3 regions of the Cytobacillus sp. Hz8 genome follow, and region 2 is predicted to be linked to each of the others. Evidence: predicted binding sites of a transcription regulator. Region 2 holds the regulator's gene; each other region holds the start of a gene.
The links. Region 2 encodes Rex, which represses fermentation and respiration genes when NADH is low (regulators of the CRP and FNR family bind a similar motif). Its sites were predicted from a motif close to TTGTGAAATATTTCACAA; they were not measured.
Positions count from the first base shown of each region.

Region 1 (10,159 bases), on a different contig from region 2:
CATGATTTTCGGCAAAGGAACAGCTAAAAGTACAGCACCTGGTGCAGCCATTATTCATTTCTTTGGTGGTATTCATGAAATTTATTTCCCATACATTCTAATGAAGCCTCAACTTCTCCTTGCAACTATGGCTGGGGGCGTCAGCGGAACATTTACATTTTCAATCTTTAATGCCGGATTAGTAGCAGCTCCATCACCAGGAAGTATCTTTGCTTACCTAGCAATGACGCCAAAAGGCGGTTACTTTGGAGTACTTGCAGGTGTACTAGTTGCAACCATTGTCTCATTCTTAGTAGCAGCATTAATCTTAAAAACAAGTAAATCAACTGAAGAAGATCTTTCAGAAGCAACAACGAAAATGGAAGAAATGAAAGGAAAGAAAAGCTCTGTTTCTTCCGTATTAGCGCAAACTGAAACAAATACAATTAACCCTAACGAAGTAAAGAAAATTGTCTTTGCATGTGATGCAGGGATGGGTTCCAGTGCAATGGGTGCTTCAATCCTTAGAAATAAAGTGCAAAAAGCAGGCTTGGATATAACGGTTATTAATACAGCTATTAGTAATCTTCCAGATGATGCCGACGTTGTTGTAACCCATAAAGATTTAACAGACCGCGCGATTTCGAAACTTCCTAAAGCTACTCATATTTCTGTAGACAACTTCTTAAATAGTCCAAAGTATGATGAGTTAGTGAACTCTTTAAAAAAGTAAAGGAAAATCAATAAGAAGCCTAGAGCAATATCTAGGCTTCTTTAATTTGATAGGCTGATTCATTAGAGTGTTTTTACTTTTTTTACATAAATTCAAGAGATTTCCTGAGTCTTTTAAGAGGAAAAGGCTTGCTTATTCATTAACATTTAAAGAGACTTATTTAAAAAATGTCAACAACTCCATTGACTAAATAGCATTTAAGTATTGTTGTATATGTGGGTTTCAAGTTCTAATATAATTATTAGATAGTATGTAATTTAAGTTTTTGCAACAATCTAAGATTAGATACTACCTGACACGGAGTGATGAAATTGTATATATCCGCGAGAGAACGACAGCTTCTTGAAATCCTGCTATCTAAAATGGATCAAACCACAGTGAAACATCTTGCTGATCAAATTGGAGTAAGTGAGAGAACGATTCATCGGGATTTAAAGAACGTAGATGATATTCTGAAGGAATATGACTTATTTTTAGAAAAAAAATCGGGTGTCGGTGTTAATATTACGGGAGACCGAAGCAAAATAAGAGAATTGGAAATGTTTTTGTTTAATCTCTCCCATAATGAATATACACCTGATGAACGGCAAACGATTATCCTATGTGAGTTGCTTGAAACAAATGGACCGGTGAAATTGCTTGGTCTTGCCAATGACCTTAACGTCACCATTGCCACGGTCAGTACAGACCTGACAAAGCTGGAAGAGAGATTAAAAACATATGGTTTATCCCTCATTCGTAAACGAGGATATGGAGTGGAAATCGAAGGTGATGAAGGGGCAAAAAGGAGAGCTATGAGCAATCTGATCTCTGAATACCTAGATGAATCCGAGATTCTCTCCCTTACAAGAGAAAATATCCAGAAGTGGTCTACACAGCAAATTCATTCCATTTCGGAACGATTGATGGGCCTTGTTGAAAAAAGAAAGCTCGTGATTGTTGAAAAAATCGTAGAATCTGTTGTCCAGGAATTGCCTTTTACGATGGCTGACAGTGCTTTTATTGGCCTTGTCGTTCATTTGGCATTGGCTCTTGAGCGAATCCAAAAAGGTGAGGGCATTACGATTTCTTCCGTATATCTAGAAGATCAAAAGCTATCTAAGGAATATAAATTTGCAGAAAGAATGGTTTCGGAACTGGAGAAAATTTTTCAGATACCCATTCCTGAAACTGAAATTGCATACATTACAATGCATTTAAAGGGTGCAAAATTAAGGCATGACCATGAATACTTAATCGAGGATTCAAGTCTCCAGGTCGGGATTAAGACGAAAAATCTGATTGATTATATCGGAAAAAGAACAGGAATCGATCTTTCTGATAATCGTTCATTATTTGAAGGCTTAACGCTTCATTTAAAGCCAGCCGTATATCGAATTAAACATAAAATGGGCATCAGTAATCCTTTGTTAGAAAAAATTAAGCGAGATTACACTGAATTGTTCACCATCGTAAAGGAAGCGATTACACAGGTGTTTCATGAATTTCAGATACCGGACGAGGAAATTGGGTACATCGTCATGCACTTTGGAGCCGCTTTGATGGGGAACCGAGAAATAAAGAATCTCAAAACACTTGTCATTTGTTCTAGTGGTATTGGAACATCGAAGTTGTTAGCAACCAAATTACAGAAGGAATTTCCAGAGCTAACGCAAGTCAAAAATGTCTCCTTAATGGAATTTAATAGGCTGAAAGGAGACCATGACTATCAATTAGTGATTTCTACGATTCCCATTCCAGATGAGACCGTAGATTATATTGAAGTGAGCCCGTTTTTAACTACAGAGGAAGTTGGCCGAATTCGGTCCTATATTAATCAATATAAGCTGGTACATGGTTCTGAAAAAAGGCTCTCGATTCCTTTACATCATGAGAACAAGAAAAAAGATCGCTCCACCTTTATTGAAGAAATGAAAAGTATCCATGAATATGCAGGTACAATTGCTACGATTCTTGAAGGCTTCGAATTGGTTGAGATAAGCGATACTCAATCCATCAAAGAAATATTGCATAAACTTTGCATACAACTATCGAATAATCAGAAGATTAACCAACCAGAAGAGGTAGTGAATGCCCTTTTGGATAGAGAAAAGCTTGGTGGATTAGGAATCCCGGGCACACTACTAGCTTTATATCATGCGCGCTCCTCTCATGTGATACAACCGAGTTTTCTTATTGGAGTTTTAAAAGAACCCATCACTATTGTCGGCATGGATGAAAGCGCTGTAGATATGAAATATGTAGCACTGCTCTTATCACCGTTAGTATTCCCCGAAAAAGGATTGGAAGTATTAAGTCAATTAAGTACTTTGTTAATAGAAAGTGAAGAGAGTACAGCTATTTTTCAATCTAATAATCGGGATCAAATAGAAAGTTTACTTACATCAAGATTAGATCAATTTTTCAATGAAAAATTAGCACAAATAAGGAGTGTATAAAATGTCAAAGGGTATTTTAGTCAATGAGAATATTAAGTTAAATGTAGCTTTGTCAACTAAAGAAGAGGCAATAAAATTTACGGGTAATATCCTAGTTGAAAACGGCTATGTAGAATTAGGATATATCCAAAAAATGATGGAAAGAGAAGAGTTAACTTCTACTTATATGGGGAATTTTGTCGCTATTCCTCATGGAACAGAAGACTCCGCGGACTTAGTAAAGTCATCTGGAATTTCTTTTGTCCAAGTCCCTCAAGGTGTTGATTTTGGATCAGGAAATATTGTCAAAATCCTGATTGGAATCGCTGGTAAAGATGGCGAGCATTTAGACATCCTTTCAAAAATTGCCATCGTTTTATCAGAAGTGGAGAATGTCGAAAAGCTTGTTTCTGCGAAATCACCTGAAGAAGTCATTTCAATTTTTGAAGGAGTGAACTAATATGTTAGCTGTACACTTTGGAGCAGGAAATATTGGCAGAGGATTTATTGGAAATTTATTATATCATTCAGGATATGAAACTTGTTTTATTGATGTGAATGAAGAAATTGTTAATCTTCTTAATGAAAAAAGAGAATATCGAGTGGTTCTTGCAGAGCCATCTCAACAAGAGATGACAATCAAAAATGTTCGCGCGATTAATAGCCGCTTAAATCCTGAAGAGGTTATTAAGGCAATTGCAGAAGCTGATCTTGTTACGACAGCTATTGGTCCAACGATTCTTCCAATGATTGCTGGATTAATCGCAGATGGTTTACGTTTGCGCCTAGAGCAATCTGAGAAACCACTAAATATCATCGCTTGTGAAAATATGATTGGCGGAACAAGCTTGTTAAAAGAGAAAATTTTTGAAGTACTAACTGAGGAAGAAAGAAAGCAATTTGCAGAGCGTTTTGGTTTTCCTGATTCCGCTGTTGACCGGATTGTACCGAATCAGGTCAATGAGGATAAACTAATGGTTAAGGTAGAACCTTTTTATGAATGGGTTGTGGAAGAAACCAAACTCGTTGGAGAAAAGCCGGAAATTGAAGGGATTACTTATGTCCCAGAGCTAGTGCCATATATCGAAAGAAAGTTATTTACAGTAAATACCGGGCATGCCCTTGCTGCATATCTTGGCTACCATTTTGGAATGGAGACAATTAACCAAGCGATGGACAATCAACAAGTACGTGACTTAGTTGAGGGGGCTCTTAAGGAAAGTGGAGCTTTCCTAGTGAAAAAATATGGCTTTAACCCAGAGGATCATGCAAAATATATTCAAAAAATTATTTCTCGCTTCCAAAACTCCTTTATTGTCGATGAGGTGACAAGGGTAGCACGTTCTCCAATTCGCAAATTAGGACCAAATGATCGCCTTGTCAGTCCAGCAAGGCAATATGTTGAAGTCATTGGTGAAGAACCGAAATTCCTATTAAAAGGAATAGCAGCTGCTCTTAGTTATGATTTTCAAGGAGATGAAGAAGCCGTTCAGGTTCAGAATACCATTAAAGAAGAAGGACTTGAAGCTGCTATCAACAAATATACTACATTAGATTCAAGCTCTTCATTATTTAATGGAATTGTTGAAGAGTATAGCCAATTGAAAAAATAGCGGCTCTTTTCGTAGCTTTTTCGGACAGTTTTTGCGAAATCCAAAGCAATCGAGTCCAAATCAGAAACCCATTAATGAGGGGAAAAAATCAAATCTGTTTGAAAAAACAATAATCACTGCAAAAACAGTGGAAATGAAAGAACAAGGGAAAAATAATGTCCCTTGTTCTTTTTTACATCAGCAATCATGACCAAAGTGAAGTTACATTCCCTTCAGCAGGTAAAAAGAAAAAAATCAGCAATCATTTGCTGATTTTTAAAATGAAAGATCAGATTGATTTTATTTTTTTGGCGTTTATCCGAGCAGGGGTATACCCATTTTTATCTAATTGTCCTTGAGAAATGGATAATTTTTTTCGTAAATCCTCATGGCTTGTTGCACCAATCAATTCATATGCTTTAAGATAAATCTGTGCTGCTGCATGTGCATCCTCTAGTGCGTGATGGTGCTGAAAAGTAATACCTAAATAGCTGGAAATCACATTTAATTTATAACTTGATAGTCCTGGCCAAGTTTTTTTCGCAATATTGACGGAACAATTATAGGATAATGTAGGATAGGGAATGTTGTATTCATCCAAAACACCGCGTAGAACACTCAAATCAAAACTGGCGTTATGAGCAATAACTAGCTTATTTTCCAGTCTTGGTTGGATATTATCCCAAAGTTCATCAAACTCAGGCGAATGTTGAACATCCTCTGCTGTTATCCCATGAACATAGACATTATAGGAATAAAATACAAGCTTTTTCGGTTTAACCAAGGAATAATATTCATCTATCAGTTTACCGTTTTGATATTCTACAATTCCGATGGAACAAACGCTAGAGCGTGCTGAATTAGCGGTTTCAAAATCTAATGCGACGATATTCATTTATAAACACCTCATTAAAAAGTAACAAAACACCTAAAATTGTATTCCTAATCAAGGTGTTGTTTTTCAGTTATTAGAGCTAAACAGATTTTCTTGAGCAACGATTTGGAAAAAATTCTTTCCATAACTATGCTCTAATAATAGTAAATAAATAGTCTTTTGTGAAGGAAATGTTATGGCAGTCATTCAAGATGTAAAAGGAGAGGGACAAATGAAAGTCATTTCTGTAAAGCAGCCTTGGGCAACATTAATTGCTCTTGGAGAAAAAAGCTTTGAAACTCGTTCCTGGCAAACTAATTTTCGCGGAGAAGTGGCTATTCATGCGAGTAAGAATATTGATCGAATGGCCTGTCAAGAATCACTCGTTATAGAAGTATTGCATAAACATGGATTCATTCTTCCTCATGATTTGCCATTAGGTATGATTCTTGCAACGTGCCAAATTGTAAATTGTTTTGAAGTCAGAGAGGATTTGGAGGATTCAGCATTATTATATGAAGGATTGATGGTATCAGGAAATGAATATCATTTTGGTGATTACCGTAAAGGACGATATGCTTGGAAATTATGTGATGTGAAAATGTTGAATGAACCAATTGCAGCAAAAGGCAAGCTTGGGTTATGGAATTATGATTAATAGATTTACGAATGAAGGGATAGGCAAAGTCTATCTCTTTTTTTATTTGAAATCTATAAAAAATAGTAATACTAATTTATTTAACTATTGAGTATGGCTAAACAAAGCAACAAGTTTTTATGGAGGGAAAATAATAACGGCTCTTTAGCTTTTAAATTTTTACTAAAACTCTTGCAAATAAACATCAGATGGTTTCTAGGTGTTGTTGCGGTTTTATTTGTTTTTTAATCACTAATCTGCTCCTTTCCTTAATAAATGGAAACACAATCTATCCATAATTTGAAGCTTATGTATATTTTTCAGAATCCTTTTACAAAAGTGAGAATTTTTAGCTAATAATCAGTTCCTTTAAAAAATGTTTATGAATAGTATTAAACAAAATCTAATTTAGACGAATGTGGAGGAGAGAAAATTGAAGGCTAGGGAACAAAACGGGATGGAAATTGGAATTTATTCATTAGCGGATTTATACCCGGATCCACAAACAGGTAAAACCATTAGCTCTAAGCAGCGTATTGATGAAATCATAAAAGCAGCAAAAATGGCAGATGAAGCTGGATTAGATGTATTTGGAATAGGAGAGCATCATCGTTTGGATTACGCAGTTTCTGCTCCAGCAACTGTTTTGTCAGCAATTTCACAAGTGACAAAACAAATTAAACTGACAAGTGCTACAACAGTATTGAACACCATAGACCCCGTTCGTTTATTCGAGGATTTTTCAACACTTGATTTGTTGTCAAATGGACGTGCTGAGATCATTGCCGGGCGTGGGGCTTTTTTTGAATCGTTCCCACTTTTCGGATATGACCCAAAGAATTATGATGAATTGTTTGAAGAACACATGGAGCTTCTATTAAAAATAAATGAAGAGGAAGTGGTTATTTGGAATGGACACTATCGTCCTTCCTTGAGGGATGCTGAAATTTCTCCACGTCCCGTTCAACAAAAAATCCCGGTTTGGATAGGTGTCGGTGGGTCTTCGGAAAGTGCTGAACGAGCGGGTAGATTAGGTACAGGTCTAGTATTAGCGATACTTGGCGGTGATCCGAGCTTATATAAACCGCTTGTAGACCGATATCACGTTACAGCTGCTCAATCCGGTCATAATTTTGAAAACTTGAAAGTGGGAGTGACAGGGCACGTTTATATTTCAAAAACGAATCAACAGGCCATAGAAGAATATTATCCTTATCATTCAAATTATTGGCTCCAACTTAATCGCCGCCAGGGGATAAATACGGCTTTTTCAAGAGCTGAATTTGAGCAGATGACAGGAAAAGAAACAGCCCTTTTAGTTGGAAGCTCCCAGCAGATTATCGAAAAAATCTTGAGTCAATACGAGCTGTTTGGTCATCAAAGGTTTATTGCACAGTTGGATATAGGTGGTATGCCCTTTAAAAAAGTCGCCGAAAATATTGAACGATTGGCAACAGAAATAGCACCCGTAATACGAAGGGAAACAAAGAAGTAAGTAAACCAAATTATGTCAATCTTGTAATAAGCAAGCTTTATTAACCTGTTGCAATCATATATGGAATGTATTAAGAATCCTCTTTCCTGAATGGCTATCTATTGAATAAATTGGATAAAGATATATTATTATTAGCTTAATAGTAAGCAGAAGAATAATAAGAACTTTGTGAGACCAGTTCTTATATGACCATATCTATCTTATAGATGAGGATTATCAAAGATTAGAGATAGTAAGATTAGTTTGTCCTACTATCTTTTTTGAATGAATGAACTAGTAAAATACACATTGTTAACAATGGTAATGAATATTAGCTTTGTGAATCTGATCTATTGATATTACAGTGTGATCGTATATATATCTGTGGTGAAATAGATTTGAAGGAATGGTTTCTTAAATTGACTTGCAACAAAACAAAAGGCTCCAATCTAACCTTTCAAAAATATGAAAAAAGAATCAATAAATTGTGTTAATTTCTTCACATTATTGAAACAGATTTTTCATTAAATTAACTTTACAATTTAATTAAGGACTTCTTTTAGCTGGAAAAAACATACATAACGAAAAGAAGTTGGACTTCATTAAGTGATGACGTTTTTTTGACTCAAAATATTTTGGAGATTGGGTGATAAAAGTATGCATGATTTAAAATCAAAAGGGGTTCATCCACATGGCCATCCACACGTAAGCAAGATGGATTATGATCAAAATCCTTTTATTGCTATTTGGGAAGTCACAAGGGCATGTGAGCTTAAATGTGTTCATTGTCGCGCAGATGCACAATTAAAACCACATCCAGATGAACTAACCCATGAACAAGGAATTCAGTTAATTGATCAAATCTATGAAATGAATAATCCCATGCTTGTATTTAGCGGTGGAGATTGTATGCTGCGTGAGGATATTTTTGACCTTGCCGATTATGCCGTTAAAAAGGGCATGAGGGTTTCCATGACACCAAGTGCAACCTCAAATGTGACAAAGGAAAGAATGATACGGGCAAAAGAAGTAGGATTATCTCGTTGGGGCCTGAGCTTAGATGGACCAACGCCTGAAATTCATGATCAATTTAGAGGAACTCCAGGATCTTTTGATTTAACCGTAGAAAAAATTAAATTCCTAACCGATTTAGGAATGCCTTTGCAAATTAATACGGTTATTTCTCGTTATAATTATGAATATCTAGAGCAAATGGCTGAGCTAGTAAAAGAATTAAAAGCAATCATGTGGTATATTTTCTTATTAGTTCCTACTGGCCGAGGTCAAATGAAAGATTGTTTAACACCAGCGGAACATGAAAAAGTATTCTTATGGCTTTATGAATTAGGAAAAACGGCTCCATTTGATATCAAAACAACTGCTGCACAGCATTATCGTCGTGTGGTTCTCCAGCAAAAAGCAAGAGAACATTTGATTGAAAAGGGAGAAATTCATTACGAGGATACGATTACGAGAGATAAAGCATCTATCATTGATGGATTAAAGAGGGCGCCTAAAGGGGTTAATGATGGTAATGGTTTTATATTCATTTCCCATACAGGGGATGTATTACCAAGTGGACTATTGCCGATAAAAGTGGGAAATGTAAAAGAAAAACCGCTTGCAGAGATCTATCGAGAATCTCCTGTGTTAAAAGAACTTAGAAATCCTAACCTTTATAAAGGAAAATGCGGAGTTTGTGAATTCCGTTTCGTTTGTGGAGGGTCTCGTTCTAGAACCTATGCCGTTACAGGGGATTACTTAGAAAGTGAACCGTTCTGTGTCTATATTCCTGAAGCGATGAGAAAATCATGAAATAAATTTGAATCTACAGGTCATAAAGAATGGATAGAAGGAATCTTATAGAGGGATTCCTTCTTTTTCTGTATGTGTATTGAAAGATTTTAGAAAAAATATTTCCATTTGAAAAGATAAAAAGATAAATTTTGAAATTTTGTCAAAAATATTTGAAGAAAATGCGAAATAATAAATAATATCTCCAAAGTGTTTACAGATTCTATATAATGGAATTGACATTGGGAGGTGCGAAAATTATGAATATAACCACGATTATTGAAATGGAAAATCGCGAGGTTGAGCAGATGGCAGGGGCGAAAATGGTTTTTGTGGAAGAACACATTATGGATGATGTGGTCGAAACATGTGTAAATGGATTTCATTCGGAAGAATCTGGCCAAATTGAGACAGAAGACGCTATGCAAGTGGTTTTTGAGAAGCTAAAGGATGAGGGAGTAGTCCCTAAAAATGTGAAAGATTTCTCCTATGAGCTTCCATCCTGTGGAAGAATCAAAACTCAAGATGATAACAGTGAAATTCCTCAAAAAGTCATAATCTCATACGTCGCATAAAAAGTCCTAAGCGATTAACATAAATAGAGAGGATAATATGGTTTCAAAACCATATTATCCTCTTTTTTATGTGGAAATTATTGA
Region 1 covers NZ_JBHKFI010000026.1:34,814-44,972, reverse strand. Annotated here, with positions in the region: gene ACE38V_RS21400 (PTS mannitol transporter subunit IIBC) at 1-712, shown strand, start outside; gene ACE38V_RS21395 (BglG family transcription antiterminator) at 1,024-3,150, shown strand; gene ACE38V_RS21390 (PTS mannitol transporter subunit IIA) at 3,152-3,589, shown strand; gene ACE38V_RS21385 (mannitol-1-phosphate 5-dehydrogenase) at 3,591-4,742, shown strand; gene ACE38V_RS21380 (3'-5' exonuclease) at 5,011-5,616, opposite strand; gene ACE38V_RS21375 (ASCH domain-containing protein) at 5,792-6,253, shown strand; gene ACE38V_RS21370 (LLM class flavin-dependent oxidoreductase) at 6,666-7,727, shown strand; gene ACE38V_RS21365 (TIGR04053 family radical SAM/SPASM domain-containing protein) at 8,364-9,521, shown strand; gene ACE38V_RS21360 (hypothetical protein) at 9,761-10,075, shown strand; gene ACE38V_RS21355 (spore coat protein) at 10,153-10,159, opposite strand, start outside.
Region 1: ACE38V_RS21365 (TIGR04053 family radical SAM/SPASM domain-containing protein) is a predicted target of Rex. The motif match lies at 8,194-8,211, and genes of this name have one in related genera.

Region 2 (10,159 bases):
GATTCATTTGTTCCATGGGGAAAACGGTGCTAGGATTTTGGAGTTCAAGCCTGTTGGTGAAAGGTATGAACAAATTTGTAAGGAGATATTTTCATGAATAAAATATTAGCTATTGATACTTCTTCCAGTGTATTAGGTATCGCCTTAATTGATGAAGAAAAAGTAATTGGTGAACACATTACGAATATCAAAAAAAATCACTCCGTACGAATCATGCCAGCTATTGAATTACTCATGAAGGAATGTGATATTACCTCGGATCAGCTAAGCAAGATTATTGTTGCTAAGGGTCCTGGTTCTTATACTGGGGTAAGAATTGGGGTAACGATTGCGAAAACATTGGCATGGTCATTAAAAATTCCTTTAGTGGGAATATCAAGTATTGAGGTTATGGCAGCATCTGTTGGCAGGTATTTTGATGGCGTGGTTTCACCATTAATTGATGCAAGAAGAGGTCAGGTATATACTGGTTTATATCAATATAAGGAAGATTCACTTGAAACAATTAGAGATGATCAAATTCTTTTATCAAAAGAGTGGGCCGAAAGTTTGAAGTCAGAATCTCGCAAGGTTTTGTTTGTTGGGAATGATTTACCTTTACATAGAAAGACATTAGAAGAGATTTTAGGAAGACAAGCTTTTTTTGCTGCAAAAACAGAGTATAACCCTAGACCTGCAGAGCTTGCTTTTCTAGGAGTGAATCGAGAAGGGGAGGATATTCATACGTTTGTCCCCAATTATATTCGTTTAGCAGAGGCGGAAGCCAATTGGTTAAAAAAGAAGCAAGTAGAGAAGAACTTATGAAACTGGGACGACGGGAAATGGCCAAATTCAGATTGATGACAGAACATGATATTGATCATATTTTGAAAATCGAACATGCTTCATTTACTCTACCTTGGAGTCGGGAAGCCTTTGTCAATGAGATGACCAGAAATCAGTATGCTGTCTACATTGTGGTTGAAGTGAATGAGCAAATTGTAGGTTATTGCGGTATGTGGCTTGTAGTGGATGAAGCACATATAACAAATGTTGCTGTACTTCCTGAGTATCGTGGCCAAAAGATTGGCGAGGCATTGATGAGAAAGACGATGGAATTCGCAAGTGCACATGGGGCTGTGACGATGACACTTGAAGTGCGCGTTTCAAATATGATTGCCCAGTCCTTATATCGGAAGCTGGGATTTATGGATGGAGCGATTCGCAAGAGCTATTATACTGATAATCATGAGGATGCATTAGTGATGTGGGTGAATTTATAATGGAAAAAGACGTATATATATTAGGAATTGAATCAAGCTGTGATGAAACAGCAGTAGCGATTATTAAAAATGGAAGAGAAATTGTCGCAAATGTTGTGGCTTCACAAATAGAAAGTCATAAGCGTTTTGGTGGAGTCGTCCCTGAAATCGCATCGCGCCATCATGTTGAGCAGATTACGATTGTTTTAGAAGAGGCATTGAATCAGGCCAATATGACTATGGAAGAAATAGATGGGATTGCGGTAACAGAAGGACCAGGATTGGTTGGGGCACTCCTTATTGGTGTAAATGCAGCAAAAGCTCTTGCATTTGCCCATCAGAAACCATTAATTGGTGTTCATCATATTGCTGGACATATTTATGCGAATCGGCTAATAAAGGAATTTACCTTTCCATTAATTGCTCTTGTCGTGTCTGGCGGGCATACGGAGCTTGTATATATGAAAGAACATGGTCATTTTGAAGTGATTGGTGAGACGCGGGATGATGCTGCAGGTGAAGCTTATGATAAGGTGGCAAGAGTATTGAATATGCCATATCCAGGTGGTCCTCATATTGATCGTTTAGCTCATGAAGGAAGGCCAACCATTGATTTGCCAAGGGCTTGGTTAGAAAAAGATTCTTACGATTTTAGTTTCAGTGGATTAAAATCAGCTGTGATTAATACTGTGCATAATGCTGATCAACGTGGAGAGATTATTAAGCCTGAGGATCTTGCGGCTAGTTTTCAGGAGAGTGTCATCGATGTATTGGTGACAAAAGCAGTCAGAGCTACGAAAAAGTACCAAGTGAAGCAGGTTCTTTTAGCTGGTGGTGTTGCAGCAAATAAAGGATTGCGAGCAAAATTGGAGGAGGCATTTCAGTCATTAACCGATGTTGAATTAGTGATTCCTCCTTTATCACTTTGTACAGATAATGCAGCTATGATTGCAGCTGTTGGTAGCGTGCTTTATCAAAAAGGAATTCGTTCAGATTTATCCTTAAATGCCAATCCTGGATTAGAAATTACCATTTATAATAATTAATAAGGAGGGGACTGATTCTTTAAAAGAGTGTCAGTCCTTTTATATTAATCAATAATTAAACAAACGTTTGATTGAACAATATTGAGGATGAAGAAATTAAACAAACGTTTGATTGAAGTATATTGAGAGAGAAAAAGTTAAACAAACGTTTGATTGAATTCACAGGCTCAGTTTTTTCACAATCCTTTAGAAGGGCTGATTCTGTGGATAACTATAAAAAATTTGATATATCCTGTGGAAAATGTGGATAAGATGATATTTGTTTGTGGATAATGTGGAAAACTGCTGTTGATAGCTTTATAAAGAGATTTTGTTTGTGCATAAAATTGTGGAAAAGGTCTAACGTGATATTAAGACGTTAGACCTTTTATTGTGGATATTATTCATCTTCAACTAGTTCAGTCCATTGCTCCATAAGAGAATCAAGCTCAGCTTGATAGGTTTCATTCTCTTTATGGATCGCGAGTACCTTTTCGTGATCTTGGTAAATCTCGGGATCGCATAAAAGTTCTTCATTTTGGCTAAGGAAGCTCTCTAATTCTTCAATCCTTTTTTCGATTTCTTCTAAACGTCTTTTACGTTGGCGTTCTAATTTTTTCGCTTCTTTATCCTGTTGATAACTATTTTTTTCTAATGGAGTAGCTGTAGAGGAGTCATTTTTTGTTTGTTCAAGTTGCTCTAAAGCCATTAGTTCCTCTTGCTCTTGTTTTTTTTCAAGGTAATAATCATAGTCGCCTAAGTATTCCGTTGCACCACCTGCATCAAGCTCTAAGACCTTTGTGGCAATGCGGTTGATAAAATATCGGTCATGTGAAACAAAAAGGATTGTTCCAGGATAATCCACAAGGGCATTTTCTAACACTTCCTTGCTATCTAAATCCAAATGGTTGGTTGGTTCGTCCAAAATTAAGAAATTTCCTTTTTGCATCATTAATTTAGCTAGGGAGAGTCTAGCTTTTTCTCCGCCACTTAGAGTGGAAACCGTTTTTAAGACATCGTCCCCAGTAAAAAGAAAGTTGCCGAGTACTGTACGGATGTCCTTTTCATTTTTATTCGGATAATCATCCCAAAGTTCATTAAGGACCCTTTTATTCGAAGTTAGGTTAGCTTGCTCTTGATCGTAATAGCTAATAAATACATTAGAACCGTAATGAATTTCTCCAGAGATAGGAGAAAGTTTTTTCACAATCGTTTTGAGAAGTGTGGATTTTCCAATTCCATTTGGACCCACAAGGGCAATGCTCTCTCCTCTTGTGATACGGAAGGAGATATTCTCTGATACCTTTTCCGAATGGTAGCCTACTGATAAGGAATGCATATTTAGGACTTCATTTCCACTTTGCTTTTCAATGTCAAAACCAAAAGAGGCTGATTTTTCATCCCCTAAAGGCCGGTCCATGACTTCCATGCGATCAAGCATTTTTCGTCTGCTTTGAGCTCTCTTAGTTGTCGAGGCGCGAGCAAGATTTCGTTGTATAAATTCCTGAAGTTTTGTAATCTCGTCCTGCTGTTTTTCATAAAGCTTCATGTCTCTTTCGAAATTCTCCGCTTTTTGATCCAAATAAGCGCTATAATTTCCTTTAAACTTACTAATATGTTTTCGCGAAATCTCATATACTTGGTTCACTACTTTATCTAGGAAGTAGCGATCATGTGAAACAATTAATATTGCACCATCATAGCTTTGCAGATACTGTTCAAGCCAAGACAGGGTTTCAATATCTAAATGGTTGGTAGGCTCGTCCAAGATTAAGATATCGGGTTTTGTAAGGAGAAGCTTCCCAAGAGCTAAACGTGTCTTCTGTCCGCCGCTAAGACTGGCAATTTTGGTGGAATAATCAAAGGTTTGGAAATTCAACCCATGTAAGATAGAGCGGATATCGGCCTCATACTGATAACCTCCCATTTCTTTAAATTTCACTTGGAGTGTATCATATTCTTTTATGATTCGTTCATATTCTGTATTGTTATCATAAATAGCGGGATTTGCCATTTTTTCCTCTAATCTTCGAAGATCTTGTTCTAAATCTCTTACCTGTTGAAAAACAGTCAGCATCTCATCCCAAATTGATAATTCTGATTCTAGCCCAGTATTTTGTGCTAAATAGCCAATGGAAACGTCCTTTGGCTTTATCACTTCGCCAGCATCATAGGACATTTTTCCAGCAATCATTTTTAATAATGTTGATTTACCCGCGCCGTTTCGGCCTACTAAGGCAATGCGGTCGCGCGTTTGGACTTCAAGCTTTATATTCGATAAAATAAGGTCAGCTCCGTAATATTTAGTTAACCCATTAACTTGTAATAAAATCATCTCTTTCACCCCTGCATCTAGAGATAGTGTAACGTATTCGTCAATGTTCATCAATATTTGTGAATAAATGTACAATGTTAATACACAGTAGGGAAAAAATAGTGTATCATTCTAAGTGAGGTGTTGATATTTTGAAATTTACCCATTTTAATGAAGAAGGCAGAGCCAAAATGGTGGATGTAGGGGATAAGCCCGAAACAATTCGTATTGCCAAAGCGCAGTCAAGTATTATAGTCAATCAAGAAATCTATAATGGGATTACGAATAATCAAATCAAGAAAGGTGATGTTCTCGCAGTTGCTCAAGTAGCAGGGATAATGGCCTGCAAAAAAACATGGGAAATCATCCCAATGTGTCATCCAATACCATTAACAGGTGTCGATATTGCTTTTCACTGGGAAGAGGAAGCTGAAGAAAATTATAGGCTTGTTATGATTGCCACAGTGAAAACGAAGGGAAATACAGGTGTAGAAATGGAAGCGTTAACAGCCGCATCTGTGTGTGCCTTAACCGTATATGACATGTGCAAAGCCTTAGATAAAGGGATGATAATTGGAGAGACTTATTTACTTGAGAAATCTGGTGGAAAGAGTGGCGACTACAAAAGAAAAGAGAAAATTTAAATGATTGGGGGGAAAAGAAGTGAGTAATGGTACGATGAAAATCCCACAAGCGACTGCGAAAAGATTGCCGTTATATTATCGGTTTCTAAAAAACCTACACTCATCTGGCAAGCAAAGAGTCTCTTCTTCAGAACTCAGCGAAGCGGTGAAGGTGGATTCTGCGACGATTCGCCGGGATTTTTCCTATTTTGGTGCATTAGGGAAAAAAGGTTATGGCTACAACGTCAATTATCTTCTATCCTTTTTTCGTAAAACCTTGGATCAGGATGAATTAACAAAGGTTGCCTTAATTGGGGTGGGTAATTTAGGTACGGCGTTTTTAAATTACAATTTTTTGAAAAATAACAATACGAAAATTGAAGTAGCCTTTGATGTTGATTCGTCCAAGGTTGGAACGAAAATTGGGGATATCCCTGTCTATCATATGGATGATTTAGAGAAGGTTTTGGTAGACGAAGACATTCAAGTTGTCATCTTAACGATTCCAGCACCTGTTGCACAATCGATCACGGATCGTTTGGCAAAAGTGAATGTAAAGGGAATTCTTAACTTTACTCCTGCCAGGTTAACAGTACCTTCTTCCATTCGTATTCATCATATCGATTTAGCAGTAGAACTGCAATCATTAGTCTATTTTTTGAAACATTACCCAAATGGGAAACAAGACTAAAGAAAAGCGGCTTATTTTTAATGAATCGTCTTCATAAAATAAGCCGCTTTTTATTATTTTCGATTTTGAATTTTTTTAATTTTAAAGTGAAAGGAGATCATTCTAATGCCTGATCCTAAATCAAAGGTGGCTAATATTACGAGCAGGTAAGTGAAAAACCGCCACTGTCCATCTTCTTGGATATTTTGAATAGCAAAAAAGATGAATAATATCCCCAAGAATATATATAAGATCCCGGAATAAAGGGGTGATTGCCTCATTTAAAGTCCTCCGATAAAACCTTGAATTTTTTCCGCATCATGTATCATTCTTTCGAGGTCATTCTTATAAATGGATTGAACTAAAACCACAAATGTATTCATCGCCACATGAGCAAACATCGGTACAAGAATGCGATTTGTTTTGACATAAAGAAATGCAAAGGTAAAACCCATTGCTGAATATAAAAGGATGTGCTCAGGCTCTCCATGTGCTAAAGCAAAAATAATGGAACTAATTAGTGCCGATATCAGGAAATTAAATCGTTTATGTAGGGAACCGAAAATGATTTTTCGAAAAACAATTTCCTCCAACATCGGTCCAATGATGGAAGTGACAAGAATAACAATCGGGTAAGTATTGATTAAATGGATGATTTGCTGCGTATTTTCTGAACCCATTTCGATGCCGAGGAGGCTTTCAATTCTTGCTGCAATTCCTTGAGCGAAAAGGGCTAAAAATACACCTCCAACTGCCCATAAAATCGAGTTGCTTACAGGTGCCAAAGGTTTGTTTCTATTATAGTGTAGCATTTCCTTTCTTAATAAGAATAAAACAATCACTAAAGTAACGGCGAAGCTGATAACAAGCCAAATGGATACTGAATATATTTGCAATTTTCTCTGACTGATTCCTAAAGCCTCTCCCATTAATGAAATGAATGGAACGCCGATAAAGCTTGAAAACTGCATGATTATGTAGGCGATGATGATAAGCCAGTATTCTTTTTTCAAAATGATTTGTCTCCTTTTTCGTTTCTCCTATAATAATAAGCTGATCATTGGGTACCCAGTTGTTAGTAAAATATGAGCAGCATCGAATTTCACTTTATTCTCATTCTACTAATAAATTGCCCTTTGTTTCAAATGGAAGACATTTTAAACTATATTTCAGAATGATTAAATTTCTGTTTGCTTTTTCCAAAATGCTGGATAAATAAGCAAATGCAGTACATACTTGTAAGTGTTTAAGATCATAAGTAAATTTGAAAAAAATATGGCTTTTTACTTGCAAATTTTTTTCAGATTCTTTAATATAATAAATGTGTTAGCACTCAATCGAAGAGAGTGCTAATAATAAAATTTACATATTATTTGAGGAGGTTGTTTCACTTGTTAAAGCCACTAGGTGATCGTATTGTCATTGAGCTTGTTGAAACAGAAGAAAAAACTGCAAGCGGTATTGTTTTACCAGATACAGCGAAGGAGAAGCCTCAAGAAGGTATCGTCGTTGCTGTTGGATCTGGAAGAGTTCTAGAAAACGGTGAACGTGTTGCACTTGAAGTTTCTGTTGATGACAGAATTATCTTCTCAAAATACTCTGGAACAGAAGTGAAATACGACGGTAAAGAATATTTAATTCTACGCGAAAATGACATCCTTGCTATAATCGGCTAATTATACGAACGTTCAACAGATATAAATCAAATTTATAGGAGGTTTTTTAATAATGGCTAAAGAAATTAAATTTAGTGAAGAAGCTCGCCGTTCTATGCTTCGTGGTGTAGACGCGCTTGCTGATGCGGTTAAAGTTACTCTTGGACCTAAAGGACGCAATGTGGTTCTTGAGAAAAAATTTGGTTCTCCATTAATTACAAATGATGGTGTTACCATTGCAAAAGAAATCGAATTAGAAGATGCATTTGAAAACATGGGTGCAAAGCTTGTTGCTGAAGTTGCAAGCAAAACAAACGATGTAGCTGGAGATGGTACAACGACTGCTACCGTTCTTGCACAAGCGATGATTCGTGAGGGTCTTAAAAACGTTACTGCTGGTGCTAACCCAATGGGTATCCGTAAAGGTATTGAAAAAGCAGTGGTAACCGCTGTTGAAGAATTAAAGGCAATCTCTAAACCAATCGAAGGCAAAGCTTCTATCGCTCAAGTTGCAGCCATTTCTGCTGCTGATGAAGAAGTAGGCCAACTTATTGCTGAAGCAATGGAGCGCGTTGGTAACGATGGTGTTATCACAATTGAAGAATCAAAAGGATTCACAACTGAACTTGATGTAGTAGAAGGTATGCAATTTGATCGTGGATACACTTCAGCTTACATGGTAACTGATACAAACAAAATGGAAGCTGTTCTTGAAAATCCATACATCTTAATTACTGATAAGAAAATCTCCAATATCCAAGAAGTACTTCCTGTTCTTGAACAAGTTGTACAACAAGGTAAGCCATTATTACTTGTTGCCGAAGATGTTGAAGGGGAGGCTCTTTCCACTTTAGTATTAAACAAACTTCGCGGAACATTCAATGCAGTAGCTGTTAAAGCTCCTGGATTCGGGGATCGCCGTAAAGCTATGCTTGAAGATATCGCTATCTTAACTGGCGGGGAAGTCATCACTGAAGAACTAGGACGTGAACTTAAGTCTGCAACGATTTCTTCATTAGGACGCGCTGCTAAAGTTGTTGTGACAAAAGAAAATACAACAATCGTAGAAGGTGCTGGTGAATCAGAGGCTATCCAAGGCCGTGTAAACCAAATCCGCATTCAATTAGATGAAACGACTTCTGAATTTGATCGTGAAAAATTACAAGAACGTCTTGCTAAATTAGCTGGCGGTGTTGCGGTTATCAAAGTAGGTGCTGCAACTGAAACAGAATTAAAAGAACGCAAACTTCGTATCGAAGACGCATTGAACTCAACTCGTGCGGCTGTTGAAGAAGGGATCGTATCCGGTGGTGGAGTTGCACTTCTAAACGTATACGGTAAAGTTGCTTCTCTTGTAGCTGAAGGTGACGAAGCTACTGGTATTAACATCGTATTACGTGCGATTGAAGAACCTGTTCGCACTATCGCTCACAATGCTGGTCTTGAAGGATCCGTTATTGTTGACCGCTTAAAACGTGAAGCTGTCGGCACAGGATTTAATGCTGCTACTGGCGAATGGGTAAACATGATCGAAGCTGGTATCGTTGACCCAACTAAAGTAACTCGTTCAGCTCTTCAAAACGCTGCATCTGTAGCTGCTATGTTCTTAACAACTGAAGCTGTTGTTGCTGATAAACCAGAACCTGCTGCACCTGCAATGCCTGATATGGGCGGTATGGGTGGAATGGGCGGAATGATGTAATAACGCCCTTAAAGCCTTGATATGAATGGGCTTTTGAGTAGGATGAGAGTGAATTTCTAATATTTTGTTAACATAGAGGTATCTAACGGAGGCTTCTCATAAGTTAAGCAAACTTATGAGAAGCCTCTTTTTTATCTGTTAAAGTAAAGTTGGAGTAATAAGAAAGTTTCTTTTAGAGTAGTTAGCCCAGTTTCATGTGTTTAACTTAAGTACATGCATGCTACAATAGAAAAAAATATATATGAAATGAAAGAGATGACTAGTAAGGAGTTGCCGTGGCTTCCGAAGTTGTTAGTGGTGAACTCTGTGCTGTTGTTCTTCTTATGAATAATACGAGGGAATGGTATTTAAAGGGATATACATCAGAAGAGTTATTTGCACAGGAGAATAAGGCATTACTGGTTATGCCCAATAAAAAAGGAGAGATCATTAGTCTCCAAACCCGTCAAAAGATTGGCAGAAACGATCTTTGCCCATGTGGAAGCGGGGAGAAATTTAAGAAATGTTGTGGGAAATGAAAAGAGAAAAAGCAATCTTACCATAGTGCACATAGTGTTGAACAAACTAAGTATATAACCGATATAAACAATATTTTAAAAATCACTGGTAAAAAGAGTGAATGCCATTTACTGAATATAATAATGATAAGGATTTTGCACTATACCTAATATTGTGAATACTTGATCAATCTATTATAATTTTAAAGGTAATGCTCCAACTTGTCCCAAGTATTTTTTGCTTAAAGTGAAAAATCGCGTATAATAATAATTATTTAAAAAAAGAAATGGAGTACATCAAATGGTCCAATCAATCAATACAAAAGTCGATTTAGTTATTGATGCAACCTCACACATGGGGCTTCCTGAATATGGTAGAATCATGATCGGAGATAAAGGATTTGAATTCTACAATGATCGTGATGCTCGTAA
Region 2 covers NZ_JBHKFI010000015.1:103,285-113,443, reverse strand. Annotated here, with positions in the region: gene tsaE (tRNA (adenosine(37)-N6)-threonylcarbamoyltransferase complex ATPase subunit type 1 TsaE) at 1-97, shown strand, start outside; gene tsaB (tRNA (adenosine(37)-N6)-threonylcarbamoyltransferase complex dimerization subunit type 1 TsaB) at 94-804, shown strand; gene rimI (ribosomal protein S18-alanine N-acetyltransferase) at 822-1,262, shown strand; gene tsaD (tRNA (adenosine(37)-N6)-threonylcarbamoyltransferase complex transferase subunit TsaD) at 1,262-2,287, shown strand; gene ACE38V_RS16955 (ABC transporter ATP-binding protein) at 2,667-4,601, opposite strand; gene moaC (cyclic pyranopterin monophosphate synthase MoaC) at 4,730-5,224, shown strand; gene ACE38V_RS16945 (redox-sensing transcriptional repressor Rex) at 5,244-5,894, shown strand; gene ACE38V_RS16940 (YdiK family protein) at 5,948-6,154, opposite strand; gene ACE38V_RS16935 (CPBP family intramembrane glutamic endopeptidase) at 6,155-6,886, opposite strand; gene groES (co-chaperone GroES) at 7,265-7,549, shown strand; gene groL (chaperonin GroEL) at 7,602-9,230, shown strand; gene ACE38V_RS16920 (SEC-C metal-binding domain-containing protein) at 9,506-9,748, shown strand; gene ACE38V_RS16915 (DUF956 family protein) at 10,029-10,159, shown strand, end outside.

Region 3 (10,159 bases), on a different contig from region 2:
TTACCCCTTTGAAACGAAAAGCATTTTCTTCAAGTACATCTAGAAGAATTTTTGGTTCCCCATTGGTTAATGGAATGATGATGTCCTCCCCATCTTTAATCAGAGACAAGAAATCATCTGTCGATTTCCTTTTTGTCATCATCCGATCTTCAACATATGTTTTCATACTTTTACCACCCGCAATTGTTTGAATTTTTCCTCTTTTATATAATAACGCTTTCAATGTATAAATTTGTAGAAAAAATTCGGAAAAAACTAATTTTTTTCGAATAATTTTTGAACAAATCGAATTATTCTTACAATTGCTTACATATTTATAATATTCTTGCATCATTCATCTGATTTTTTTATAAGATTTTGTAATAAATCTTATTTAGAAAAAAGGCATTGAAAACTAGTTTAGTTTTCAATGCCTCATTGCTTTTAACATATTGATTGTCATTGCGCTTGGCTAAATTTATCCTTTCAACCACGTAAGATATTGACTAATTATGAAAAAAGCTTCCAAATGAACCTTCCTTCTTATACAGAAGCCAATTCCTTTGATCCATCTTTCTTTTTATCCTTAAGTAATTCTTTACCTGAGATACCTGGATGAGTCATTTCAAATGGATTTAAAATAGCGTCTAATTCTTGTTCCGTTAAAACTCCTCTTTCGAGCACGATTTCACGAACAGGTTTATTGGTTAAGATCGCTTCCCTCGCAATGGAGGCGGCTGTTTCATAACCAACATGAGGATTAATCGCTGTAATAACTCCAACACTATTATCTACATAAGCTTGCATTCTTTCTTTATTTGCGGTAATACCGCTTAAGCAGTACTTACGGAATACAGTAAATACATTATTCATGATATGAATCGATTGTAATAGATTGAAGACAAGCACTGGTTCCATAACATTTAATTCAAATTGACCAGCTTCAGAGGCCATGCTAATCGTTAAGTCATTCCCAACCACTTGGAAAGCACTTTGGTTAACGACTTCCGCCATTACTGGGTTTACTTTTCCTGGCATGATGGAAGATCCAGGTTGACGAGGTGGAAGATTGATTTCTCCAAGACCACATCGCGGTCCAGAAGTCATTAGACGTAAATCATTGGCAACCTTAGACATATTCAGCATGCATACCTTTAAAGCGGAGGAAACTTCAACATAGCAATCTGTGTTCTGCGTACCATCCACTAAATCTCTTGATCCTTTAATTGGATAACCACTGAATTTGGCAAGGAAAAAATCAGCCTTTTCGATATATTCAGGGTCTGCATTGAGCCCGGTTCCAACAGCCGTCGCACCCATATTAACTTCAAATAGATGCTCACGAGTTTGTTCGATCCGATTAATATCTCTCTTTAACACACGAGCATAGGCTTCAAATTCTTGTCCAAGTCGAATTGGAACGGCATCCTGCAAATGTGTCCGCCCCATTTTTAAAATATCATCGAACTCATGGGATTTCCACATAAATTCAGAATGCAACTCTTCCATCGTGTTCAATAATTCTTCTAATCCAACAAGAACAGAGAGATGAACAGCCGTTGGGAACGAGTCATTCGTGGATTGTGCCATATTGACATGAGAATTTGGACTAATTACTTTGTAATTTCCCTTCTTTTCTCCAATGATTTCTAGGGCCCGGTTTGCGATGACCTCATTTGTATTCATATTAATTGAAGTACCAGCTCCACCTTGGATTGGATCTACAATAAACTCTTCATGAAGCTTACCTTCAATAACTTCATCACAAGCTTTTTCAATGGCATCAGCAATTTTTTTATCTAATTGACCGATTGCACAGTTTGCCATCGCGGCTGATTTTTTAACAGTCGCCATTGCCTTGATAAGCTTAGAGTCAATGCGATAGCCGGTAATTGGAAAGTTTTCAATTGCTCGCATTGTTTGCACTCCATAATATGCATCAACAGGAACTTCCTTTTCACCTAAAAAATCTTTTTCAATACGGATTGAGTTGTTCATATCTGTCCACTCCCTATTTATGATCTAATCATTAAAGAATAATGGAACTTAACAAAATACCAATGGCTACTGCACCAATTGTTGCAATTAATCCTGGAATCATAAAGCTATGATTTAAAATATATTTTCCTATTCTTGTTGTACCTGTTCTATCAAAGTTGATTGCAGCAACAACGGTTGGATAGTTTGGAATGAAGAAATATCCATTAACCGCAGGGAACATGGCAATAAGAAGGGCTGGATTAATACTTAAGGCAATCCCTAATGGCATTAAAGTATTAACGGTTGCAGCTTGGCTATATAAAAGAATTGATAATGCGAATAAAGCCACCGCAAATAACCAAGGAGCAGCTGTAACTAAATCAGAAATAGAATTATCGATTAATTTAGCATTTCCATTAAAGAAAGTGTCGCCCATCCATGCGATACCGAAAATAGCAACAACGGCTGTAGCACCTGCTTTAAATACACTGCCTGAAACTATTTTTTCAATATTTGGTTTACAGAAGATAATCATAAGCGCAGCGAATGTCAACATCACAATTTCGATTGCAGTTGGCATTGTCATTCTTGTGAATACACCTTCAACATCCCAGCCTGGACGTAATTTTTCAAATGAACCAAGGACAACAACTAAAAGGGCTGCTATAAGAAATAAAATAACGGAAAGCTTAGCATTTTTGGTTGGAATAAAATCAACCTTATCCTTTTTAATTGGTGCTAAACCTTCTTCGAGGCGTTTTAAATATTCTGGATCCTGATTCAACTCTTTTCCCGTTTTGCTTGATACAAAAGCTGCGATCATACAAGCAATAAAGGTTGAAGGAATACAGATTTCAAGTATGTTAAGTAAGCTAATATCAAAATCTGTTAAGAACGCTAGTAAAGCAACAGTTGCGGCTGAAATTGGACTTGCTGTAATCGCTTGCTGCGAAGCGATAACGGCAATAGACATTGGCCGTTCAGGTCTAACACCAGATTCACGAGAAACCTCTGCAATAACTGGTAATACAGAATAAGCAACATGCCCTGTTCCTGCACAAAAAGTAAACAGGTATGTAACTATCGGAGCAATAAAAGTAATATGCTTTGGATTTTTTCTTAATGCTTTTTCTGCTAAATAGACTAGGTAATCCATTCCTCCAGATGCTTGCAGAGCTCCTGCTGCTGTCACAACTGCCAAAATCATGAGCATAACATCAATTGGTGCTGACGTAGGCTGGAGATGAAATCCAAAAACTAGAATAGCTAAACCTACCCCACCCATGACTCCTAACCCTACTCCACCCATTCTTGCACCAATGAAAATACACAGTAGTAGAATAATAAATTCAATCCAAAACATCATTGTGGTTCCCTCCAATCATTCATCATTCTAAAATAGTAGAAATGAAAAGAACGAAAAATTAAACCCTCATACCTTTTTTGGTTTCACCTTCTTCAAATATTTTTTGTGAAACTTTTCACAGGAGTTAATATACTCTCTTTCCTGTGAGGAGGATCTTTTTTTTGGAAAGCTTTCTTGATGTTTTTTATTCCAAACTTAGTGTAAATCTCACCCTACAGAAATCTACAAAAAAATACAAATGTAGTCTAAAAAAGAATTTGAATTTTATATGTCCTATACAAATTTTTGTCAAATATACTAAATCTATTTTTTAAAATTTTGCTATACAATAAGATTATAGAAAGGGCATCTTCCTCTTTGCCAACCCTCTAATCCGCTGTTGATAAAGGAAGTCATCGATGATGAAAGAACGAATACTCATTTATTTAGCCATAATGATTTTTGTCCCTATTGGTGGAGAATTTAAGTTTTTTCCATTGGAAGGTGATTTACGGGTTAGTCTTGGAACACCTGTATTTTTCTTTTTTCTCTTATGGTCTAGAAAAATCAATGTACGTGCTGCCGGATTTCTTGTTGGAACCTCTGTTGTTGCTTTTCGTATGTGCTTGGAGTTTCTTTTTAATCACCATACGGATCTTTACGAAATTTTCATCATGCATTTTCCTGCCTTTTTCTATTACCTCACCTTTTCCCTACTTTTTTATTTATTAAAAGTGAATGAACTCTATCAGAAACCGCTATTATTAGGCTTTATGGGGACTATAATGGAAATTTCAGCAAGCACGGCTGAAATTCTCTTTAGGCATTTTTTCTCCAATGATCCCATAACGGTTTATACTTACTTTGTTATTGCTGTTATTGCGATTATTCGAAGCTTTTTTGTCTTGGGATTCTTTAATATTATGATTCTAAGAGAGATGAAAACAGCTGAGGAGAAACAGCGCTTGCAGAATCAGCAAATGCTTGTTCATATTTCTCATCTATTTGTGGAGATGATTCAATTAAAGAAATCCATGAAAAACACAGAAGAACTTACGCAAGTATGCTACAAACTATATCGCGATTTAAAAAAGAAAGAATCCCTTAAGGACTTTGCCGCCACTGCCTTAAAAATCGCGGGACAAGTTCATGAAATTAAAAAAGACCATCAGCGTATTCACGCTGGATTAGCGAAACTAACTGTCAAGGACCATATTTTAGATTATATGGATATTGAAGAAATCATTCAGGTAGTCATTTCTGCCAATGAGAGTTATTCAACTTCACTTGGAAAATCCATTCATTTCAAGACAGACATCAATGGCAGCCATAGACCTTACCATACGTTTATCCTGTTATCCATTTTGAATAATTTATATGCCAATGCAGTAGAAGCAATAAAAGAACATGGTTGGATTCATATCCATGTAAACACAAGAAATGAACTAATTGAAATTGAGGTAACCGATAATGGTCCAGGAATCTCACCTAGGGCAAAAGAATACATTTTTGAACCTGGGTTTACAACAAAATTTGATTCTGAAGGAAATGCCTCTAACGGAATTGGTCTAAGCTATATCAAAAATCTAATTCAGGATTTAAAAGGGACCATCCACTTAGATGATCAGGCGTTGTTACAACATGAAACGAAATTTCAAATTCATCTTCCAATTAATAGTTTAGTAGAGAAAGGATAATGTACAATGAATCTTTATCTTGTTGATGATGACCAATCGATTCGAGCAATGCTCACAGACATTATTGAGAATGATGAACTTGGGCAGATAGTCGGAGAAGCAGGTGATGGGGCAGATGTAGATGGTGATACTCTTACCCATTTGCAGACCGATATTCTTCTTATTGACCTACTTATGCCAGAAAGGGATGGGTTGGAAACGATTCAGGAAATCCGCCCTGCATATAAAGGAAAAATCATTATGATTTCACAGGTCGAAACGAAAAATATGATTGGAGAGGCATACTCTATAGGGGTGGAATACTATATAACTAAGCCACTCAATCGCATTGAGGTTCAAAGTGTGATTAAAAAGGTGACCGAAAAAATTTTACTGGAAAAGTCCATTTCTGAAATACATAAATCACTTCATTTTTTAGATCAGCAGCAAGGTGCCGCTGTATCTAAGCAACCACAACTAAAAAAGGATATCATTTCATGTGGAAAGGAGCTACTATTAGAATTTGGAATTCATGCTGAAAGCGGTCACAAAGATTTGCTTGAAATTCTTAATATTCTATATGAAGATGAATATAAGGGATACAAGGACTTCCCTCCTCTAAAAGAATTATTTGAAAGGGTTTCCAAACGCCATAGCCATTGTGAAGATCTTAAAAGGGAGGGCAAATCTTCTGAACAACGGGTTCGTAGAGCGATTCATCAAGCACTTGAGCATGTTGCTTCACTTGGATTAACAGATTATACGAATCCAAAATTTGAAGAATACGCAGCGAAGTATTTTGATTACACTCAAGTCCGTTTAAAAATGCTTGAGCTTCAAAATCCGGTCAAAAACAACTTTGATCATGCTCGTGTCAATATTAAGAAATTCATCCAAATCTTTTATATGGAAGCAAGGGAAAGAATGAATGATTGAATACAGCCAAATAATGGTTGTATTCTTTTTTCAACTCGATCTCTTTATCAGTCACATAATGCTCTCAATTGAATAAATTTTATGGAAGAAATGGTTGAAGGATGTGTTTTGAAGAATGTTGACCCCCTCGTTTTCTCAACAGGATCTCATGTACAATCTTTTGAACGGCTATCAGCAAACAGTCATGAAATGCGAGCATTTAATTAAAGAGTACCCGTTCGATTTGAAAACATTGAGCAGGCATAATCTACTCGCATTCCTAACTTTGAGGAAAAAGATGACCGATAAATTAGGAAACCAACTCCATGAGATCGGATTTTCTAACTTAAACGCAGCAAATGCCCATATTCTTTTCACATTGAGACAAATATTAACCTATCTTGGTGTGAATATTCTTGATCCAAAACTACTTTCTATCCCCTCACCCCTAGAAGCGAAAATCCAACTATGCAAGAACGCAGAAACGTTATTCAGAAGTAAAGATGATTGTCTAAGGCCTACGATCATGGTTACCCTTGATGAACAAATGCTTGAAAAAAGGCAGATCATCGATGCACTTTTACTCCAAGGAATGGATATTGCAAGAATCAACTGTGCCCATGGGAATGAAAAGATATGGAAAAAAATGATTGAAATCGTTCGTCATTCAGAGCAAGTGTTAATGAAAAAGGAATTATATATTGGACGGAAATGTAAAATTTATATGGACCTAGCAGGGCCAAAAATACGTATTGGAAAAATGGGGAATGACAGCACTTTTCCTAATTCACACAAATCGAATTTTTTCACTTTGATAAAGGATGATTTATTGCGTCTTTATTTATCTGAGGACCATTTAGGCCACCCTGCAACCGAAGATGCACCAGCAGGGGTCCCAGTCACATTAGCAAAGGCTTTTACCAATGTTCGAATTCATGATCGCATTTTCATCGATGATGGGAAAATATATGGAAGAGTAGAAAATATCACTCAAGATTATATTGAAGTTAAAATACTCACCCCCTTCTCCAAAGCAGCAAAGGTTAAAGAAGGAAAAGGGATAAATTTGCCGGATTCCCTCCTTAGCTTAAATCTTCCGGCTCTGACGGAAAAAGATATTAGCGATCTCGCCTTTGTAACCAAGCATGCAGATCTATTGGGAATTTCTTTTGTCCATTCCCCACTTGACTTAATTCAACTAAAATCAGAACTAAAAAGACACTCTTGTCCCCATATTGCAGTGGTGGCCAAAATTGAAACAAAAGATGCGGTTCATCAACTTGGAAGAATTCTATTAGAAGGATTAACATTTGAAGCTTTTGGTATTATGATTGCAAGAGGAGATTTAGCTGTGGAAGTTGGTTTTGAAAATCTCGCATTCGTACAGGATGAAATTATCTCCATCTGCCAAGCTGCACATGTTCCAACCATTTGGGCAACGGGTGTTTTGGAAAATTTAACAAAAAAAGGATTTCCCGCAAGGTCAGAATTAACAGATGTTTCACAAGGAAAACGAGCTAATTGTTTGATGTTAAATAAGGGAACCTATATTGTCGAATCACTGATTTTGCTAAAAAAATTATTAGAGACATAATCAGCTTCCCCTCCTACTTATATCCAATCCTTTTCAACCTAGCCGTAACAGAAACATTAGTTCCCCCCAATAACCATATTTGGACATTATTTCCATATTTCAAGAAGTACTATTTCACCAAAAAAGTAATTATTTCACAATAATATATATCTTATTCATTTTTTCTAATATATAAAAACAATAAAGTTCTTTTTACAAAAAACACCACGTATTCCAGCTATATTAATGCATACTTCCATCTTCCCATCTTCCCATCAAAAAAGGATAGACCTAAGCTTAAGGTTTATCCTTTTTATCTTTTATTTTCTCAGCAAAATTTCAGTCGTTTGATTTTTCCTTAGAAGATAGTCTGCTTCATACACTTTAATCGCTAAAAAATCCCCTTCTTCAAGATTAAATGAGATGCGATCCTTTTTAATGGTTACCTGAACAAGAGAATCATCGAACTGAATTGGAAATGAGTAAGTCTCCCATTTTTCAGGGATAGAAGGTTGAAACGATATTCCTGTTTCTTTTATTCGAAGTCCTGCAAAACCGAATACAATTGCCATCCATGCTCCGCCCATATTTGCCATATGAAGGCCATCCTTCGTGTTTCCATGAGTATTATCTAAATCTAACCTTGCCGTCTCAATAAAATAATGATAAGCCTTTTCATAATATCCACACTTACAAGCCATGATGCTAAAAATGCAAGAAGAAAGGGAGGAATCATGAGTGGTGATTTTCTCATAATAATCAAATGATCGCTTCATCACTTCTAAATTCTGTTCATCCTCCAGAAGAAAATGAGCCAATACGGTATCCGCTTGTTTGCAAACTTGATAACGGTACAAAGTTAGCGGATGATAATGGAGCAAAAGTGGGTATTGATCCTCTCTCGTATGTTCAAAATCCCATACTGCTTTTTGCAGAAATGAATCATCTTGAGGATTAATGCCATATTCTTCATTATAAGGCAAATACATATCACGTGCGGCATTTTCCCATTCTAAAGTCTCTTCATCGCTAATCCCCATTTTTTGCTGCAAATGAACATATTGCTTGGGAGCATGATCCTTTAAGTACCAATAGGCTTTGGCCGCAAAGGTTAAATTATGCTTCGCCATGACATTCGTATAATAATTATTATTAACGAGGCAGGTGTATTCATCCGGTCCCGTCACCATATCAATCTTAAAGAATCCGTGATCGTAATGGCCAACTTCTGTCCAAAGTCTAGCCGTTTCCATTAAAAGTTCTGCCCCATAATTGGTTAGAAATTCCTCATCATGAGTTGCAAAATAATACTGAATATAGCTATAAGCAATATCCGCACTAATATGGTATTGAGCGGTACCTGATGGATGATAGGAAGAGCATTCTGAACCGGATATCGTCCTCCAAGGGAATAAAGCCCCTTTTTGATGCCCCATTTCTTTTGCCCGTAATTTTGCTGTATCCAAAATGGAGTAGCGATAAAGGAGTAATTGTTTCGCGAGTTCAGGTTTTGTTAAAAGAAACACAGGAACCATAAAAATTTCTGTATCCCAGAAATAATGGCCTTCATACCCTTCACCAGATAACCCTTTCGCTGCAATATTAGAGTGGTGATCCCGTCCGGTAGATTGAAGCAAATGATACAAATTGAAGCGAATTCCTTCTTGGAGCTTAAGATCTCCTTCGATTTGTACATCTGCATGGTGCCAAAAATCAGACAGATATTTTGCTTGCTCATGAAGAGCTTCTTGAAAGGATTGATGATTTTGTAATTCAATCGCTCTCATAATTGGATCTTGACCATGACGCAATGTATCCGTATAAATACTTCTTTTTGTAAAAGTCGTTGCACGTTTTAAATCAAAACAAAAGATAGATTCAATCTCTTTTTCATTTTTCTTATGTTCGATTTTGGCCTGGCTACTGATGTCATATGTTACAGCGCACGCAGCTTTTAGATTGGATGCTAAAGTCTTCACTTCTACAGCGACGATTTCCTGTTCCATTCTTGTTTCCGTAACGTTCAATCTTTTCGCATGTCCAGATGCTACTCTTGGATCTGACAAATCGATAAAATTTGAAACATCCCCATTTACTGTTGAGCGAATTTTCACTTTTCCTTTATAGTTTACTGGTTCAATGATAATTTCTTGAATAAACTGTTCAAGCCTTGTGAACGATGCAAGACGTTTGAAATTAAGCTTCACTTCTTTTCCTGAAGGAGAGCGCCAGTGGATGATCCTTTCGGAGAACCCTTTATCTAGATGAAGGACTCGTTCATAAGAAATAACCTCGCCTGAATTTTGAAAAAGAGAGAACCATTCCTCGATTCCATCATGAACGATTGCAATTTCGATGGTTTGTGAATCAATGATATTTAATAATTTTTGCTGTGTATCAGGGAATCCATGATGCTTTTCAGCATAAGGAATTTCCACAATATCATAAAAAGCATTAATATATGTGCCTCGAATCGTTTTAGAAACTTGCTTATACCCTTCTTCAAAATTTCCTCTAACTCCCAAATACCCATTTCCAGTAAAAAATAAACTTTCTTCAATCAAGAGGTTATCTAAATTTAAATTACTTGACCTTATTTTCCATGACATAACAGGACACCTCTTTACTTCTCTTAGTTGTGTATCAAATCAATTTTTGAATCCAACATTTTCTCTCTGTAACGAAAACGTT
Region 3 covers NZ_JBHKFI010000006.1:164,459-174,617, forward strand. Annotated here, with positions in the region: gene ACE38V_RS10115 (acetyl-CoA hydrolase/transferase family protein) at 1-139, opposite strand, end outside; gene aspA (aspartate ammonia-lyase) at 523-1,977, opposite strand; gene ACE38V_RS10125 (anaerobic C4-dicarboxylate transporter family protein) at 2,009-3,322, opposite strand; gene ACE38V_RS10130 (sensor histidine kinase) at 3,727-5,001, shown strand; gene ACE38V_RS10135 (response regulator) at 5,008-5,916, shown strand; gene ACE38V_RS10140 (pyruvate kinase) at 6,194-7,489, shown strand; gene ACE38V_RS10145 (glycoside hydrolase family 65 protein) at 7,789-10,077, opposite strand.
Region 3: ACE38V_RS10125 (anaerobic C4-dicarboxylate transporter family protein) is a predicted target of Rex. The motif match lies at 3,429-3,446, and genes of this name have one in related genera.